2 linked regions of the Methylomonas sp. 11b genome follow. The protein of the gene in region 2 interacts with the protein of the main gene of each other region in a pairwise test. Links are inferred from orthologs where the notes say so. Each region holds a gene or a part of one and is shown on either strand. Other genes may lie near its edges. The genes, in order: METH11B_RS0119395 and def.

Evidence for each region.
Region 1: the proteins of def (region 2) and METH11B_RS0119395 interact in binary tests that used the Escherichia coli proteins (3 or more experiments, as listed by UniProt). The link is inferred for Methylomonas sp. 11b from one-to-one orthologs.

What each region holds. Positions count from the first base shown.
Region 1 is NZ_KI911557.1:4,030,061-4,037,225, forward strand. The notes cover bases 4,153-7,079. They hold METH11B_RS0119395 (aspartate-semialdehyde dehydrogenase), read right to left. Parts: upstream 6,164-7,079; coding sequence 5,141-6,163; downstream 4,153-5,140. Other genes in these bases: METH11B_RS30020 (FimV/HubP family polar landmark protein), read right to left, coding at 4,153-5,071; leuB (3-isopropylmalate dehydrogenase), read right to left, coding at 6,169-7,079. In the rest of the region: METH11B_RS0119380 (SDR family oxidoreductase), read left to right, coding at 1-183; METH11B_RS0119385 (B12-binding domain-containing radical SAM protein), read right to left, coding at 254-1,756; more of METH11B_RS30020, read right to left, coding at 2,075-4,152; more of leuB, read right to left, coding at 7,080-7,165.
Region 2 is NZ_KI911557.1:2,040,271-2,047,295, forward strand. What follows is about bases 2,909-5,695. They hold def (peptide deformylase), read left to right. Parts: upstream 2,909-3,943; coding sequence 3,944-4,447; downstream 4,448-5,695. Other genes in these bases: METH11B_RS0109845 (LysM peptidoglycan-binding domain-containing protein), read right to left, coding at 2,909-3,661; fmt (methionyl-tRNA formyltransferase), read left to right, coding at 4,460-5,386; rsmB (16S rRNA (cytosine(967)-C(5))-methyltransferase RsmB), read left to right, coding at 5,383-5,695. Also shown: topA (type I DNA topoisomerase), read right to left, coding at 1-983; METH11B_RS0109835 (DUF494 family protein), read right to left, coding at 1,000-1,467; DNA-processing protein DprA, read right to left, coding at 1,476-2,573; more of METH11B_RS0109845, read right to left, coding at 2,630-2,908; more of rsmB, read left to right, coding at 5,696-6,678; METH11B_RS0109865 (DUF4390 domain-containing protein), read left to right, coding at 6,692-7,025. UniProt on the Escherichia coli protein: Removes the formyl group from the N-terminal Met of newly synthesized proteins. Requires at least a dipeptide for an efficient rate of reaction. N-terminal L-methionine is a prerequisite for activity but the enzyme has broad specificity at other positions.

The sequences.
Region 1 (7,165 bases), 2.0 Mb from region 2 along the record:
GAGCCGGCTCCGCTTTGGGATGTGATGAGTTGGTTGGCCGAACAATTTGCTTGTCCTCAGCCTTCACCGTTGTCAGTAGCTCCGGATACCCCGCAAAACAAACGCTGCCGCAACACCAGGCTCAAGGCCTTGGGTTACCGCTTTTTGTACCCTAGCTATCGGGACGGTTATGCAACCGTGTGACCCTTGCCGGGCGCGGATGGGTGAACTCAATACCTTTAAGCCCCTTCATGTTATTCAAGCACAAGCAAGGTTATAAGTGTTGTGTTTGCCGCCTATTCGCCACGCCACGTTTTGTCGCAATCAATGTTGTGGCTTGTTGTAAGAACGCTGGCGGACTTTTTTCGCCGCTCCTTTGATAGTCCTCGTCTAATGTAGCCATAGCTTCGGCGGGCGGTACAAGCAGTGTGTCGGTCATGACCGAATAGGTTAATTCGAATAAGCGCTTCAAAGCAATTTGCCAGGTGCTGTCCGTTAAGGCGTATAGTGCATCGCTGAATTGTAAAAATCGGGTAAACGGTTGTTCGGCGACAATGAGCGGCAAGGTCGCGGTAAACCGGCCGGAGTTGCCGATCAAATCCCAAAAGCGAGCGAATCGTGTAACACGTTGCAAGTCGGTAAAGCCTATATCTCGGGTGCTGAGAATGGCATAGGGCGGCTGTGGGTCATAACGTAGCTGGTAGTCATCTGTGTGTCGATTGATTGGCGCGCCGCGCAGGCGTTTTAAAATCCCGACCTGAATTTCTTGGGGATTCAGCGCAAACAATTTATCGAAACTGGCGCCGAAGCCGGCCAGGGTGTCGCCAGGCAGACCGGCAATTAAATCGGCATGAATATGGGCGTTGGAATGCTGCCGGAGCCAGCGTAAATTGGTTTCGGTCTTTTGGTTATCCTGTTTGCGGCTGATCAATTGTTGAATGGCCGGATCGAAGGTTTGTACGCCCACTTCAAATTGCAGTACACCGTGCGGGAATTGGCTGATGGCCTGCTGCAGACGCGCAGGCAAATTGTCCGGAATCACTTCAAAGTGCAAATATAAATCTTCGCTCAAGCGTGCCAAAAAAAATTCGAGGATAGCGACGCTGCTGTCTACTTTTAGATTAAACGTGCGGTCTATGAATTTAAAATGTCGTGCGCCGCGCTGGTACAGAATCGCCATCTCGCGCAAAAAGCCGTTTAAATTAAACGGTTTGGCAGTAATATCCAGGGATGACAGGCAAAATTCGCATTTGAATGGACAGCCTCGCGAGGCTTCCACGTAGATAATTCTTTGACGAATGTCGGTGTCGGAATAGTGTGGATATGGCGATGCCAAGTTGTCCAATGCGGCCATTTCGCCGGCCACAATTTTTTCTGTTGGTTTAAGTCCTGACAATAACTGCCGGCATAATTTCGGAAAGCTTATTTCGCCGTTACCGGTGACGATATAGTCCGCCAATTCGGCAACGCTCGGTAAATCCGGCGGATGACTGACTTCCGGTCCGCCAAGCACGATGATAATGTCCGGTGCGACTTGTTTCAGGATGGCTACCACTGCGCTGATTTCCGCCACATTCCAGATATAAACGCCAAGGCCGATGATCCGCGCTTGTTGTTGCAGTAGTTTTTCGACAATTTCGATCGGACGCTGCTGGATGCCGAATTCTAATAAAGCCGTGTCTGTTTGTAACGTGCCCATGTTCGCGTAGAGATAGCGTAAGCCAAAAGCAGTGTGAATATATCGGGCGTTGAGAGTGGTGATAACGATGCTGGGCATATCTGATGAGGCGGATTGCGTCTTGATTGGTTTAATGCGCCAGCATAGCACCAATTTTGGTGTCAGAAACAGCTCTAGGCAGGTTGGTAAGTGCAGGTTACGCGATACTGCAAACTATTTATAAAAAAGTGGCTTTGCGGTGAAAATGCTGGGCCGTATCAGCTTGGCTCGGTGAATTATGTTGCCGATTTCTGATTAGGGCGGTGCTAGCTGGGGGATAAAACGCTTGTGCTAATCGGCCTATGAATTAACTGAACGGCGACCGATTTTTCCAAAAAGCGGGAGCTAATAATTCAGAAAATCGGCTGCAATGGATGCTTATTTAAGTTCGTCAAGTAAAGCCTGTGCGGCTTGCTGTTGTTGTTTTGAGCCTTTGGACAATACATCTTCGGCTATCAATTTTGCAGCTTCTGTATCGCCCATGTCGATATAAGCTTTCGCCAAATCGATTTTGGTTTCGAATTCGTCCATATCGGTCAAATCAGAAACTCCCAACTCAAACTCGTTGTTGTCAGTGGTACTGATTATTGGCGTGTCGAAGTCGAAGTTAAAATCAAACTCGCCGCCTGATTGCGCTGGCGTTTCCAAAGCTTTGTCGGAGGATTGCGCTGGTTTAGGCGTGATATTGTCAAAATCGGAAAAATCGAATGTTTCCAGCTTCAACTGCGATTCTAAATTCAGCTCCGGTTCGATGCTTAGGCTATCGTCAGCTTGTGCTTTGGAGGTGATGCTGTCGAAGTCGAAATCGAAACTGTCTGCGTCCGCTAACGCTTCTTTGCTGGTATCAGCCAGGTCTGAAGTAGTCTTTTTTATGTCATCGAAATCGCTAAAGTCGAATGACTCTAAATCGGTTGGTATCTCGGACTTTGCTGCATCCGTGTTGGTTTTATCGGCTGTCGCTGCGGAGTCGGCATTATCAATGTCGAAGTTAAAATCGAAACTCTCCAAAGCGTCCAGAGCACTAGGAGATTCCTCGGTGCTGTCAGCCGGTCCGGATGCAGTATCTGCACCTGTTCCTGCAAAATTGGCGAAATCCAGAGATTCCAGTTCCAAGGCAGCCGAATTCGCTTCAGATTTTTCCGAGTCAGTATCTAGCGCAAAGTCGAAGTCGAATGATTCTATGTTGTCGTTGCTCGAAACTGCGATATTTTCAGCGGTTTCGGTAGTATCAGCAGCAGTTTGGGAAGCAGGTGGCTGATCGAAATCGATACTTTCGATATTTACATTGGCTTGTTTGCTTTGGTCCGACGATTTGGCGCTACCGCCGAAACTTCCCAGATCAAAATCCAGTCCGTTATCCTCCAGCGCTAAATCCTTATCGATATCCAGATCCGACAAGTCGTCTTCGAGCAACGCAAAGCTTTTATCTAAATCGATAATTTCCGTGTCGGCCGTAGTGGAGTTCGCTACGCCGACGCTAGTATCGCTTTTGCTGATAGGGGCGGTGGTAGCGGCAAAACTGCCGCCAAACAAGGCTAAATCAGGGACAATTTCTTTAGCCATGTCCGTGACTTTTTTCCAGAATGGCTTATCTGCCTGTTTGCCGGCATCGGCTAGTTCTTGCGCATAACTGGCAAAACTATCTTTGTTTTCACTGGCGTAATAGATTTCCAGTAATTTCAGTTTGCATTCGTCGCGGTTAGGCTGTTCGCTTATCGCATGACGGATCAGTTCTTCCGCTTGCTGGTATCGGCCATAAGCCAAGTAAACATCAGCTTCCGAAATGGGGTCCACTTCGTTTTGATCGGTATCGAAGGCATCGAAATCGCTAGGGGTAAAGTCGCTGATAAACGAACTTTCGCCTACAGTGCCGACGTCGTATTCGTCGGTACTGCTGATGTCCATAATCGGTACGGAAAGGCTACTTTCCGAGTCGGGCAGCCGAATTTGGCTGGCCGAAGCGAACATGCTTTCGGTGTTGGTGCGCTCGTCAATTTTACGTTTGCGCCATAGTAACCAGCCCAGTAAGCCAAAAATGCCAGTGCCTAAGGTGCCGGCAACCCAGTAATAAGCGTCCGAGCCAAATAAGCCTTCGTCTTCCGCAACAACCGGTGGAGGTGGCGGTGGGGTAACCTTAGGCGCGGGTGGAACAATAGGCTTGGGCGTCGGTGGTGCCACCACTGCAGGTTCGGAAACCGGTGGTTGCGGCGTGGGCGTTACGGCCGGCGTTGGAGGCTCGGGGCTGACGACGGGCGGCTGAGGAGTTGGTTGCGCAGGCTGCGGGCTAGGCTCGGCCTGTGCTGGTTTGTTATTTTGTAAAGTGGCCAGTTGCTGATCTTTTAAGGCCAGCAATTGCTGCATCATCCCCAGTTGTTGTTCCAGTTTTTCGATGCGAGCTTGTAGCTCCAAATCCTTCCCATCGCTGGCTTGATCAGTAGTGCTATTTAAAGCCGGGTTAGCTGCGGCAGCCGCGGCTTGTTCGGTTTTTGTCGAACCGGTTCCGGCGGCCTTGGCTTCGGTGGGTGCTACCAATTCAAGCGCTTTCTTGGTCGTTTCGGCTTGAGCGGTTTCCGGCTTGACCTGTTTACTGGTGGCTTTTCGCTCATTTTGCGCTTGTCTTTGCGCCGGATTCATAATTGCATCCGGCTCAGGAATCTTTAACGTGGCGCCTTCTTTCAAGGAATTGATATTGCCGTTGTTAAATGCGTCCGGATTGGCTCTGTATAAAGCGGTCAGCATTTTCTGGGTAGGAATGTTTTTTTCCTGACCCACTTGGGTTGCGATACTCCACAAGGTGTCCGATTTTTGGATTGGGCCGAATTCGCCGCTGGTGGGTGTTTGTGGGGTAATGTCGTCGGTAGGGGCTGCACGTACCGCTCTTTTTGGTGCGGTTCGAGGTTTTCTTACCGGGCGCTCTAATGGCTCAATGGGTTCGGCGCTGTAACCGCTAGTTTCCGCGACAGGCATTACCGGCTGGTTATAAGCCGTCGGCGGGTCGATGAGCAATGTGAACTCGCGCATCATGCTGCCTTGCGGCCACGTCACTTCCAACAGGAAATCCAGAAACGGCTCCGTCAATGCTTCCCGAGAGGATACTTTTACGATGATGGAGCCGTTTGCTTGGACTACCGGTTCCAGTTTGATCTTTGACAGAAAATAATTCCAAACCACGCCGGCTTGGTCGAATTTTTCCGGTGGGGCCAATTTCACCGTGACATCGGCCGGATTTTCGCCCGGCGCGACGCTCAGTCTGATTTCGGCATTGAGTTTTTGGTTAAGGGCAGAATGTAATTCAATTTCGCCGATACCTAAGGGTTGGGCACTGACTGGTGCCAGTAAAGATACAACCGCTAAGGCTTTAGTTAAATTGCTCACATTGCTTTCCTTCACTTGTAATACCTCGGTACTTACTGACCCACTATAAAACACAGAGCTAAGCGTAGACTAGATATAGCTTTTTACCAGCACTTCGGCTATTTGCACACTGTTAAGCGCAGCACCTTTTCTGACGTTATCGCTAACGACCCACAGATCGATGCCGGTCGGATGCGAAATATCCTCGCGGATTCTGCCGACAAACACGTCGTCGTTACCAGACGATTCAGTAACTGCGGTTGGATAGCCGCCGTTCTCGCGCTCGTCCAACAAAGTGACGCCGGGGGCTGCGGCCAATAGTTCGCGAACCTGCTCTGCGGAGATTTTCTGTTTAGTTTCGATATGCACGGCTTCCGAGTGCCCGAAAAACACCGGTACTCGAACTGCGGTCGGATTAACTTGGATATCGGCATCGCCCAGGATTTTTCGAGTTTCCCAGACCATTTTCATTTCTTCCTTGGTGTAGCCGTTGTCCATAAACACGTCGATTTGCGGCAACACATTGAAAGCAATCTGCTTGGGATACACGCTAGGTGTCACCGGTTTGGCGTTCAGCAGGTTGGCGGTTTGCGTCGCCAGTTCCTCGATTGCTTCCTTACCGGTGCCGGAAACGGCTTGATAGGTGGCAACATTGATGCGGCTGATACCTACGGCATCGTAGATTGGTTTCAAGGCCACCAACATTTGGATAGTCGAGCAATTCGGGTTGGCAATAATGCCGCGATTTTTGTAGTCAGCGACTTTTTCCGGATTAACTTCGGGCACTACCAATGGAATGTCGTCGTCGTAGCGAAATTGCGAGGTGTTATCGATGACCACGCAGCCTGCCGCAGCCGCTTTCGGCGCATACTCGGCGGAAACGGAAGCGCCGGGCGAAAACAGGCCAATCTGCACTTTAGAAAAATCGAAGGTTGCCAAATCTTCAACGACCAACGAACCGCCTTTAAACGGGATGCGTTTGCCTGCCGAGCGCTCGCTAGCCAAGGCATAGACTTTGCCAACCGGAAAATTACGTTCTTCCAGGATGGCAATCATGGTTTCGCCGACCGCACCCGTGGCGCCGACGACTGCTACATCATAAGTTTTAGACATATTAATTATCCTTTTACGGCGTTGAGTACGGCATCGCCCATGCCGGAAGTGCTGACCTTGATCATGCCTTCCGAGTAAATGTCCGCGGTTCTGGCTTTACTGTCTAATGCGGTATTCACCGCGCGTTCTATACGTTCGGCGGCTTCCGGCTGGTTAAACGTGTAACGCAGCATCATCGCCACCGACAGAATGGTTGCCAATGGATTGGCGATACCCTGGCCGGCGATGTCCGGTGCCGAACCGTGAATCGGTTCATACATGCCCTTGGCGTTAGCATCCAATGAAGCCGAAGGCAACATGCCGATAGAGCCGGTCAGCATCGCCGCAATGTCGGACAAAATATCGCCGAACATATTGCTGGTCACGATCACGTCGAATTGTTTCGGTGCCCGCACCAGTTGCATCGCGGCGTTATCGACATACATATGGCTCAATTGCACGTCTGGGTATTCCTTGCCGACTTCGGTCATCACGCTACGCCACAATTCGGTCACTTCCAGCACATTGGCTTTATCTACCGAGCACAATTTTTTGTGGCGTTTTTGCGCAATCTTGAACGCGGAATGAGCGATGCGGCGGATTTCCGATTCGCTGTAAATCTTGGTATTGATGCCCACTTTCTCGCCGTTTTCCGCAACATGCACGCCGCGCGGCTGGCCGAAATAAATGCCCCCGGTCAGTTCGCGCACGATCATCAGGTCCAGGCCAGAGACTACTTCCGGCTTCAAGGTCGATGCGTCGACCAGTTGCGGATACAAAATCGCCGGGCGCAGGTTGGAGAACAGGTTCAGTTCGGAGCGAATGCCCAATAAGCCGCGTTCCGGACGTACCGCATGTGCCAGCGGTTCCCACTTTGGGCCGCCAACCGCTCCCAGCAACACCGCATCGGCGTTTTTGCAGAGATTCAGCGTGGTTTGCGGTAGCGGCGTACCGAAAGCGTCGTAAGCGGCGCCGCCGATCAATGCGTTCTCGAATATCAAACCCAGATTCATGTCGGTGTTG
Region 2 (7,025 bases):
GCGATCAGCGCGCGAATATCGGCCAATGCTTCTTCAGCCAGATTGACCGAATCGGTACGCATATACGAAATCAAACCAACGGTTTCGCCGCCCAGATCAATGCCTTCGTATAACTGTTGCGCCACCATCATCGTCCGTTTGGTGGTAAAACCCAGTTTGCGAGCTGCCTCCTGTTGTAAAGTCGAAGTGATGAACGGCGGCGCCGGATTTTTGCTGCGTTGCTTTTTCTCCAGCTTGGCAACGATCAACTGACCGTCGGCGGCATCCAGCAAGCTTTGTTTGACTTGATTGGCCTGCACTTCATCGGTAAAACTGAACTGATTCAGCTTTTCACCATTGAAATGCGTTAATTTGGCTTTAAACGGCAGCCCTTGCGCACTGGCTTCAGCGGTATGCGACCAGTATTCGCGGGTCTTGAACGCCTCGATCTCCATCTCACGTTCGACGATCATCCGCAACGCAGGGCTTTGCACGCGACCAGCGGATAAGCCGCGGCGGATTTTCTTCCATAGCAACGGCGATAGATTAAAACCAACCAAATAGTCTAAAGCCCGCCGCGCCTGTTGAGCGTTGACCAGATTATTAGATAACTCGGTGGGATGGGCGATAGCCTCAGTAACAGCTTTTTTGGTGATCTCATGAAACACCACCCGCAGCACTTCCTTGTCTTTTAACAGCTTTTTTTCTTTCAGATGCTCGAAAACATGCCAGGAAATCGCCTCACCCTCCCTATCCGGGTCAGTCGCCAAATAAAGGGTATCGACGTTTTTGATAGCTTTGCCTATCTCTTGCAGATGGCGTTGGTTGCGATCAATCACCTGGTATTTCATCGCAAAACCGTTTTCCGGATCTACAGCTCCCTCTTTGGGAATCAAATCTCGGACGTGGCCGTAGGAAGCCAATACCTGGAAGTCCTTACCCAGATACTTTTCTATGGTTTTGCATTTTGCCGGTGACTCTACAATGACTAAACTTTTGCTCATGCTGTCCGTAGAAAAATCAATGTAAAGAAGTAGGTATCAAATCGTAAACTATGTCTTCCATTCGGGAGAAAGCGGCGCTATCGCCGGGTTGACTTAATAACACCATCAATACAATCCATTTCAATTTATCCAGAGTAATATTTTCGTCTTTCAAGGCCATCGCCCGATCAATAGCGATCTCGCGATTGATCGGCGTCAAGATGCCGCTGTGCTCAAGATACATCAAGAAATTCCGGCACTCCATGTCGAACACGGAGATTTCCTGACCGCTAAAAATGCGGAACGACGATGAAACCGCCGGTGTGATGCTCTCAATTTCGGCTAAAGACTCCAGCCAATCGAACGCCTTATTGACATCAGGCTGCTGAAAACCCGCATCCAGCAACTCGCTGGCAATGACGGCAGTATCCGGATAGTTATCGCTGTCGCCATCCAGATAATTTTCAAACAGATAAATGAGCACATCGAAAATATCTTCTTTCATTAGAACCTTTATTTGACTCGGAGGTAGCCACCACCGGCAAGCGCGGCAATGTAGCCTTGTAACTCCAACACCAGCAGCGTCGAGGAAACTTCTTCCGCGGACCAACCGCTATCTTGCACCAGAGTATCGACCGTTGTGGGACTGTACGGAATCAATTTCAATAGATTTTGCTGCTCCAGGTCAAGCGAAGTCTGCGGCAATTCCGACTCGGCTCGCATATACCTTTGATTATAATGACCTAATTCCTCAAAAATATCTTGTGCGGTTTCGACTAATTTAGCTCCCTGGCGAATTAATGCATTGCAACCGCGCGCCAAAGGGTTATGAATCGAGCCGGGAATCGCAAAAACTTCCCGATTTTGCTCAAGCGCCAAACGCGCGGTAATCAACGACCCACTTTGCTGGGCCGCCTCCACCACCAACAAGCCGACGCACAAACCACTAATGATTCGGTTTCGCCGGGGAAAGTGATTGGCTTTGGCATTGGTACCCGGCGGAAACTCCGAAACCAAGGCGCCATGTTCGACAATTTGCGTAGCCAGCTGTTTATGACAAGCCGGATAAACTCGATCCAACCCAGTACCCGCCACGGCTATGGTCTGCCCGTTTACGTTTAACGCACCTTGGTGACTGGCAGCATCAATTCCCAAAGCCAAACCGCTAGTCACGGTAAAGCCGGCCTCGGCTAAAGCTTCGGCAAATTGAATTGCGGTGCTGATACCAACCGGCGACGGATTGCGACTACCGACCATTGCCAATTGCGGCTCTTGCAGTAAGGCTGGATTGCCTTTGACAAATAATATCGGCGGGGGATTGGCGATTTCTCGCAGTTGCGCCGGATAGTCGGCATCGTCCAAGGTCAATGCATAATTACCGGCTTGCTCCAACCAGCGAATGTCGTCTTCGACCTTTTGCCAATCCGGTTTTTGCAGAGCGTCGATCAATTTCTCGCTGAAACCCAAGCCAGTTAAAGTGGCTCGCGACGCGGAGAATATCTGCTCGGGCTCAAAATGCGCCAGCAAGCGCTGAATGGCCTGACTGCCGACGCCGGGACTACGCAGCATCGCCAGCCAGTACTTGATTTGCGGATTGAGTGCGGATTCCAAAACAGCTTAAACGGCAATCCAGAGCGAGTTAAAGCCTGCTGATGACAGATATCCCATTAGGGCGTCTGCACTCTATCCAACGTATGCATCGCGGCAGTTGCCTGCATCACCAACGCATAGCTGACGCGTTCGAACGGCCGAAACACCATCAACACACCAGCTAGCTCGTCCGGCATTTTCACCGCCACCGCTTCCTGAGATTGATACCTATCAACGATGACATGCCCTTTACGATACACATCCAAGGTGTGCCCCACCTCCAAACCGTCGGCAGTACCTTTGTCAATGACCACTACATCGTGTTGACCGATCTGCGACACGCCGCCCTTCACTTGAATGATGCTGCCCACCACCTGATGTTTAGGCGGCCTTGGAAAATAATTTAAAGCTAACTCTCCCTCCGAAGTAGGCATCAAGCGGTCGCCGCGTTGAATTTCCATATCGGATTTATTAATCAGCAAGGTGGCCGGATCACCCGGTTCCTGTAGCGTGGTATCAGCAATGTATTGCGCTTCGTAACCTAAAATTTCCTTGGTAACCGGACTGACATAGGCCTTGCCTGCTCGATAAATGGTATACCCCAAGCCGGATGGGTTTTCGATGGCCCTGACGTAAACCCCGTCTCCGGCGCCGGCGATCAAATGTTCGCCGACAAACCCGATGACATAAGGTGCGTGCTGCAACTCTTCCGCTGTTACGACTTTCGGCGAATTCAAGAATTGCACGATGGCATCGCTGGGGATCATTCTAATGGCTTGATCAATCTCCGACTCGCGCACTCGCGGCAACAGTTTTTCGTCATTGCCGTCCGGCGACAAACTCAGACGCGGCACGCCGTTTACATAAGAAAAGTACAAAGTGTCGCCCGGGTATATCCAATGCGGATCCTTGATTTGCGGATTGTTATGCCATAGCTGCGGCCATTCCCAAGGGTGCTGTAAAAACTTCCCGGAAATGTCCCACAAAGTATCACCTTTAACAACCGTGTACTGATCGGGATGATTGGGGTTTATTTTCAGCTCATCGGCCCAAGCCACTGCGGCAAAAACCAGTGGTATTAGTATTCCCAGTATCGCGCGAAAAAACATAATTTATCCTGCCAGAGCTTATAAAACCGTTCAAAATCCGCCGGACGAAGCGCCCAAACGCAAAATCGGCAAGCGTCAATATCTGGTGCATGCCGCTTAGCCCAAATTGAAACAAATGCGTAAAAAACCAACCATCGATTTGCCGCACAGTTTAGATTAATTCGGGCATTATGCCAGCACGAGCCGATCCAACCTAAACCCAGCCCTATTTAGTCTTCACGTTCAAACCCTGGGCAATTTCGGATAAAATCCCACTATTACAGTTAGCAAGTGGAGTAATGGGTGAGTATTCTTACAATTCTGGAGTTTCCCGATAAACGGCTGCGGACGGTCGCCGCCGAGGTGGACACAGTCGATGACGGCATCAAGACCTTGGTCGACAACATGATCGAGACCATGTATGCCGCCAAGGGAGTAGGCTTGGCCGCAACTCAGGTAAACGTGCATAAACGCGTTATAGTGATGGACGTCAGCGAGAACAAAGACGAACCGATCTGCCTGATCAACCCACAAATCATCGAGCGCGACGGTGTTGAAGAATCCGAGGAAGGTTGCCTGTCGGTACCCGGCTTTTTCGAAAAAGTCAGCCGCGCCGAACATATTAAAGTCAAGGCGCTAAACCGCGACGGCGAAAGTTTTGAATTGGAGGCCAGCGAATTACTGGCGGTGTGCATTCAACACGAAATGGATCATCTGGAAGGCAAGTTATTCGTCGATTATCTCTCGGCCTTCAAACGCAACCGCATTAAAGCCAAGCTGGATAAAATTCACAAGTCGCAGGGCTAATCAGGACATCTCATGAAAATCGTGTTTGCCGGTACGCCGGATTTTGCGGTTCCCACCTTGCAGGCCCTGCTGGATTCGCGGCATCAAGTCTGTGCGGTTTATACTCAGCCCGACAGGCCAGCCGGACGCGGCCGCAAGCTGACCGCCAGCCCGATCAAGGCACTGGCCATATCCGCCAATATCCCGGTTTATCAGCCGGAAAACTTCAAAAGCCCCGAATCGATTGCGCAATTAGCGTCGCTCAATGCTGATTTAATGGTCGTCGTGGCTTACGGCCTTATTTTGCCGCAAGCGGTATTGGACATTCCCAAGCAGGGCTGCATTAATGTTCATGGCTCGTTACTGCCGCGTTGGCGCGGCGCGGCGCCGATTCACCGTGCCGTTATGGCGGGCGACGCTAAAACCGGCATCACCATCATGAAAGTAGTAAAAAAACTCGATGCCGGCGACATGCTTTATAAAGCCGAATGCCCAATCAGTGCCGACGCCACCTCCAGCAGCCTGCACGATCAATTGGCGCACATGGGCGCCGAAGGGCTGGTTAAAGTGGTCGAGCAGATAGCCAATGGGTCGCTGCAAGCCGAACCGCAAGACGAGTCCCTAGTCACTTACGCCCACAAACTGGAAAAGCAGGAATCGAACTTGGACTGGCAAAACTCCGCTGTACAACTGGATCGTCAAGTACGTGGCCTGAACGCCTGGCCGGTGGCACAAACTCTCTATCAAGGCCAAGTGTTGCGCGTCTGGCGCAGCCAGGTGCTCGATAAAACCGCTGAGCAAGCCCCCGGCACCATCAGTTGCGCAGAACACGCTCTGGACGTAGCGACCGGTAACGGCGTGCTGCGCCTACTGGAAGTACAACTTCCCGGCGGTAAACGCATCGCCGGCAAAGATTTTATGAATGCCCATACGGCCGACCGCGTCATCCTAGGCCTATGAATCTGCGCGGCTGCTCTGCACAGATTCTCGCGCACGTCCTCAGCGACGGCCAATCGCTGACCGCCGCCCTGGAACATGGCCTACCCAAAATCAAGGACATCAAAGACCGGGCTTTCGTCCAAGCCTTGTGCTATGGGGTAATCCGTCATTATTACGCATTGGATTTTATGCTGGGCCGCCTGCTCAGCAAACCGCTCAAGCAAAAAGACGGCGACATTAAAGCCTTACTGCTAATCGGCTTGTATCAACTGCAACACATGCGGGTTAAATCGCACGCCGCCGTTTCGGAAACTGTAGCCGCCACCAGCCACAAACCCTGGGCCAAGTCCTTGGTTAACGCGATACTCAGACAATATTTACGCGACGCCGAAACCTTGCAACAAGCCTGTACCGCGGACAGTCAGGCCCGCTACAATCATCCGGGCTGGATGATTGATTTGCTCAGGCACGACTGGCCGGAACATTACGAAAAAATCCTGCACGCCAACGATCAAGCGCCGCCGATGGCTTTGCGCGTCAATCTGCTGCAAGGTAGCCGAGCCGCCTACGTAGACGATCTGACAGCGCAAGGTATCGCTGCGCAATTGGTAGACTGCTGCGAAACCGCGATCAGGCTGGACCAAGCCTTGGCCGTCGAGCAATTGCCGGGCTTTAGCCAAGGCCGCGTATCGGTACAAGACACGGCCGCGCAACTGGCGGCGGAACTGCTCGACGCGCTTCCTGGTCAGCAGGTGCTGGATTTATGTGCCGCGCCGGGCGGCAAAACCGCCGCCATTCTGGAGCGCCAACCGGCCTTGGCCGGACTGCTGGCGGTCGATATCGATCAACAGCGTCTGCAACGGGTGACCGACAATTTACAGCGTTTAAACTTGCACGCCGAGACCTTGGCCGCCGACGCCAGTGAGTCGGCGTCGTGGGCTAACAACCGCCAATTTGATCGGATACTGCTGGACGCCCCCTGCTCCGGCTTCGGTGTGATCCGCCGCCATCCCGACATCAAGTTGCTGCGCCGCGCGGACGACATTGCCGCTTTGCAAGCTCTGCAAGCCAGGATACTTGCTAACGCCTGGCAGCTGCTGAAACCTGGCGGCATCTTGCTCTACGCCACCTGCTCTGTATTGAAACAGGAAAACGAAGCGCAAATCGCCGCATTCCTTGCCGAACACACTGACGCCAGCGAAATTCATATCGACGCGCACTGGAGCATTGCGCGGCCACACGGCCGGCAAATCATCACTGGCGACCGGCAAATGGATGGCTTTTATTATGCCAAGCTTCATAAAGCCGATTAGGTGCTGGGCATTGATGATCTGCCTGCAAATTGCGCCAGGCGTGGCTGAAGCCGGGGATTATTCCGCGCGCATCGAATATGCCGATTTGGAACATGTCGATGGCGGTTATGACGTGCATGCTCATATCGATTATCGGCTCAGCCCGACTGCCAAGGAAGCGCTGCACAAAGGTGTGCGCTTAACCTGGGACGTAACGATAGAACTACGCCAGCCCGGCGCGTTGTGGGACACGATAATCCATAAACACAAACTGACGTACAGCCTGCAATTCCATGCCTTGCTGAATCAATATGTGGTGCAAACCCCGTTCGATCGCAGCGAAATGTTTTTAACCTTGAGCGCCGCAA